DNA from 2 places in the Arthrobacter sp. Cza30 genome. Region 2 is predicted to be linked to the other one. Evidence: riboswitches for the same ligand, from Rfam matches in the RefSeq annotation. Region 2 holds a riboswitch; the other holds the start of a gene.
The links. A riboswitch is a leader RNA that binds a small molecule or an ion and turns the genes downstream of it on or off. The one in region 2 is predicted to bind glycine.
Positions count from the first base shown of each region.

Region 1 (2,195 bases), on a different contig from region 2:
TGCTCGCCACGGCCGTCGGCCTGCTCATCCTGGGTGCCGCGGCGGGAGCGGCGATCGGGCGCGCGCTGCGCTCCGGCGCCGACCGGCTCAAGCTCCGGGTCATCGAGCGCCTGCTCGGCGGTGCGGCATCCGTCGTGGCGGCGGCGCTCGCGCTGGTTCTCGTCGCGCCGGCCATCGCCGTGGCCGGTGTCCCCGCGGTGTCGGCGGCGGTGGGCTCGTCGGCCGTGCTGCGCGGCCTCGACGCCCTCACGCCCCCGTCGATGGATGCGGCGCTCGCGGAACTGCGCAGCGCCGTGATCGAGGACGGGCTGCCCCGCTTCGGCGAGCTCCTCGGGCCGGGTGCCACCGCGCCCGTCGGCCCTCCGGTCGCGCTGGACGATCCCGAGCTCACCCGGGCCGCGGCATCCGTCGCCCGGGTCTCGGGCACCGCCTACGCGTGCGGCCGCGGCTCCACCGGCACCGGCTTCGTCGTCGCGCCCGACCGCGTCGTCACCAACGCGCACGTCGTCGCCGGCGTGGACACGCCGGTGGTCGAGCTGCCGGGAGGCGTCGCACGAGACGGTCGCATCGTCTACTTCGATCCGGTCGACGACCTCGCCGTCATCGCGGTGGACGGCCTGAGCGCCGAACCGCTTCCGTTCTCGGAGACGCTCGGGCCGGGGACGGCCGCGGCGGTGCAGGGCTATCCGCATGGCGGACCGTTCACCATGGTCAACGCCACGGTGCTCTCGACCGGGACGGCGCCGGTGCCCGACATCTACGGCGGGGCGTTCGCCCCGCGGGAGCTGTACTCCCTCGAAGCCGTCGTGCGGCCCGGCAACTCCGGCGGACCGCTCCTCACCGGCGACGGCGCCGTCGCCGGCGTCGTGTTCGCGCGATCGGAGGACGACCCCGACCGCGGCTTCGCCATAACGATGGCCGAGCTCACGCCCGTCGTCGAGCAGGCCCCCTCGCTGAGCGACGCCGTGTCGAGCGGCCGCTGCACCGGCTGACGACGCCGACCGGTATGCTGGCACCGCAAGTCAATACCGGCCAATGACCCGGGCGGGAGAGCCTCGGCAGCACGATCGTCGAGCACCGAAGGAGCAAGCCTCCCCGCCAATCTCTCAGGTACGCGTACCGTCCGGGCCCGGCCGACTCTGGAAAGCGATTCGAGCGCAGCAGGTCGCGCTGGATCCGCCGACGGTGAAACCCCCGGCATCCTTCGACAAGAGGATGCCGCGGTGAAGCTCTCAGGCCTATGACAGAGGGGGAGTTCACAGACGCCGTCCGGCGTCTGCCCGCCCACGAACGGGAGAACTCATGACCGCACCTCGCACCACGGCCCTGCACGAGCGCCACGCGACGCTCGGTGCGTCCTTCACCGATTTCGGCGGCTGGTCCATGCCCGTGCGGTACACGTCCGACCTCGCCGAGCATCACGCGGTGCGCACGGCCGCGGGCCTGTTCGACATCTCCCACATGGCGGAGTTCCTGATCTCCGGCCGGGACGCCGCCCCCTTCCTCGACTACGCCCTCGCCGGCCGCGTCAGCGCCATGGCCGTCGGCAAGGCCAAGTACTCGCTCGTGCTGGCCGAGGCGGGAGGGATCATCGACGACGTCATCGTCTACCGCATCGCCCAGGAGCGCTTCCTCGTGATCGCCAATGCCGGGAACCGGGATGCCGTCGCGGCGGCGTTCGACGACCGTGCGCGCGGGTTCCGTGCGCCGGGACCGGGGGATCCGCTTCCGGAGGGCTCGTTCGCGTTCGTCTCCGGTCAGCCGCGCGCGCTGGTGGAGGACATCACGGACGCGGCGTCGCTGCTGGCGGTGCAGGGGCCCCGCGCTCGGGCCATCCTCGAGCAGACCCCCGGCATCGAGAGCGTGCGCCCGGCGCTCGAAGAGCTCGGCTACTACGCGTGGGCGTCGGGAACCTTCGACGACGCCCCGCTGTTCGTGGCCCGCACGGGCTACACCGGCGAGGACGGCTTCGAGCTTCTCGTGCCGAACGCCGCGGCACCGGCGCTGTGGGACGCGCTGCTGCGCGCCGGCGAGCCGCACGGCCTCGTCCCGGCAGGACTCGCCGCACGCGACACGCTGCGCCTCGAGGCCGGGATGCCGCTGTACGGCCACGAACTCTCGCTGGACGTCCTGCCGGCTCAGGTGGGCCTGGGTCGAGTGGTCGCCGCAGACAAGGAGGACTTCGTCGGGAAGGG
Region 1 is NZ_JBNHGA010000001.1:1,116,556-1,118,750, forward strand. It holds gene AC5RVZ_RS05115 (MarP family serine protease) at 1-992, shown strand, start outside; glycine riboswitch at 1,036-1,132, shown strand; glycine riboswitch at 1,134-1,257, shown strand; gene AC5RVZ_RS05120 (glycine cleavage system aminomethyltransferase GcvT) at 1,303-2,195, shown strand, end outside.
Region 1: linked by a shared signal. The riboswitch ahead of AC5RVZ_RS05120 (glycine cleavage system aminomethyltransferase GcvT) and the one ahead of gcvP (aminomethyl-transferring glycine dehydrogenase) in region 2 are both predicted to bind glycine.

Region 2 (2,195 bases):
TCGCCTGGCTGGTCTGGCATCTGACGCGCATCCAGGACGACCATATTGCCGATGTCGCCGGCACGGACCAGTACTGGCTGACCGGCTGGGCGGAGCGGTTCGACCTGCCGCTGCCGCGAAAAGACCATGGCTACGGCCACACGTCCGAGCAGGTAGCGGCCGTCCGGGTCGAATCGGCCGACCTGCTGCGCGGCTATTACGACGACGTCCATGCCGGCACCCTGAAGTACCTCGCCGGGCTGAGCGAGGATGACCTGGACCGGATCGTGGACACCCGGTGGGACCCGCACGTCAGCCTGGGGGTGCGGCTGGTCAGCGTCCTGGACGACTGCCTGGAGCACATCGGGCAGGCCGCCTACGTGAAGGGCATGCTCTCGCGCACCGAAGCGTAGCCGCGGCCACGCGGGTTCCGGCGCCCCCGCGGCGGCCGCACACCGCGCCGTCGGGCGTCGCCGCCTTGTTGCCCGCCAGCCGCTGGACTACCATTCAAGGAGTCAGACACAACTGCATACAGCCTTCGACATGCGGCGGGAGAGTCCTGCTGGGTACCAGTCAGCAGGCGCCGTAGGAGCAATACCTCCCCAGGAATCTCTCAGGCCCCTGTACCGCCGCGGAGAGGCAACTCTGGAAAGCAGCCGGACCGTTCAGGACCGGCTCACCGACGGTGCAAGCAGGAGGCGGCCCCCTGGGCCGCAGCCTGCGGAATCTCTCAGGTTCAGTCACAGAGCGGGGAGGAACCCTTCACTACCGGCATGGTCCGCCCAGCCGGGGATAACTGGAGTTCCTCACATGACGGCTAAGTCCACCAGCGCTACCCGGCCCGGCAGCGCCTCCTTCACCGACCGACACATTGGTCCGCGCCGGAACGACGCGGAAACCATGCTCAAGCAGTTGGGCTACGGCAGCATCGACGACCTGGTGGACGCGGCCGTGCCCGCCGACATCCGCCAGCAGGAACCGCTGGCGCTGCCCGCCGCCCGCAGCGAGTCCCAGGTCCTCGGGGACCTGCGCGCCCTCGCCGCGAAGAACGTGACGGCCGTGCAGATGATCGGCCAGGGCTACTACGACACCATCACGCCGCCGGTGATCCGCCGCAATGTGGTGGAGGACCCGGCCTGGTACACCGCCTACACGCCCTACCAGCCGGAAATCTCGCAGGGCCGGCTGGAGGCGCTGCTGAACTTCCAGACCATGGTCCAGGACCTCACCGCGCTGCCGATCGCCAACGCCTCGCTGCTGGACGAAGCCACCGCCGTGGCCGAAGCGGTGCTGCTGATGCGCCGGTCCAACAAGTCCAAGTCCGCCGGCAAGACCGTGCTGGACGCGGACCTGCTGCCGCAGACCATCGCCGTCGTCAAGGGCCGGGCCGAAGCGCTGGACTTCGACGTAGAGGTTGCCGACCTCTCCGCTGGCCTGCCGGACGGCGACATCTCGGGCATCGTGCTGCAGCAGCCGGGAGCCTCCGGCCGGGTGTTCGACCAGGCTCCGGTGATCGCGCAGGCCAAGGAGCGCGGCGCCTTGGTCACCGTGGCCGCCGACCTGCTGGCGCTGACCCTGATCACGCCGCCCGGCGAGCAGGGCGCGGACATCGCCGTCGGCAACACCCAGCGTTTCGGCGTGCCGCTCTTCTTCGGCGGCCCGCACGCCGCCTACATGGCCGTCCGCAAGGGGCTGGAGCGCTCCTTGCCCGGCCGCCTGGTGGGCGTCTCGAAGGACGACGCCGGCCGCCCCGCCTACCGCCTGGCGCTGCAGACCCGTGAGCAGCACATCCGCCGCGAGAAGGCCACCTCCAACATCTGCACCGCGCAGGCGCTGCTGGCCGTCGTTGCCAGCATGTACGCCGTCTACCACGGCCCCGAGGGCCTGAAGGCGATCGCGCAGCACGCCAATGAGGCCGCCCGCACCCTGGCCGGCGCGCTCACCGGCGCCGGCTACGCGCTGGCGGCCGACCGGTTCTTCGACACCCTCACGGTGAAGGCTCCGGGCAAGGCCGCGGAAGTCGCCGCCGCCGCGGAGGCCAAGGGCGTGAACCTGCGCCGCATCGACGCCGACCACGTTGGCATTTCCGCCGATGAAACAACGACGCCGGAGCACCTCACCCTGGTCGCGGAGGCCTTTGGCGTGGAGGACGCCGCCGGCAAGATCGCCGAAGCGGCGGAGAACACCGGCTTCGAACTGCCGGACGACCTGCTGCG
Region 2 is NZ_JBNHGA010000002.1:316,068-318,262, reverse strand. It holds gene AC5RVZ_RS06745 (mycothiol transferase) at 1-392, shown strand, start outside; glycine riboswitch at 519-618, shown strand; gene gcvP (aminomethyl-transferring glycine dehydrogenase) at 790-2,195, shown strand, end outside.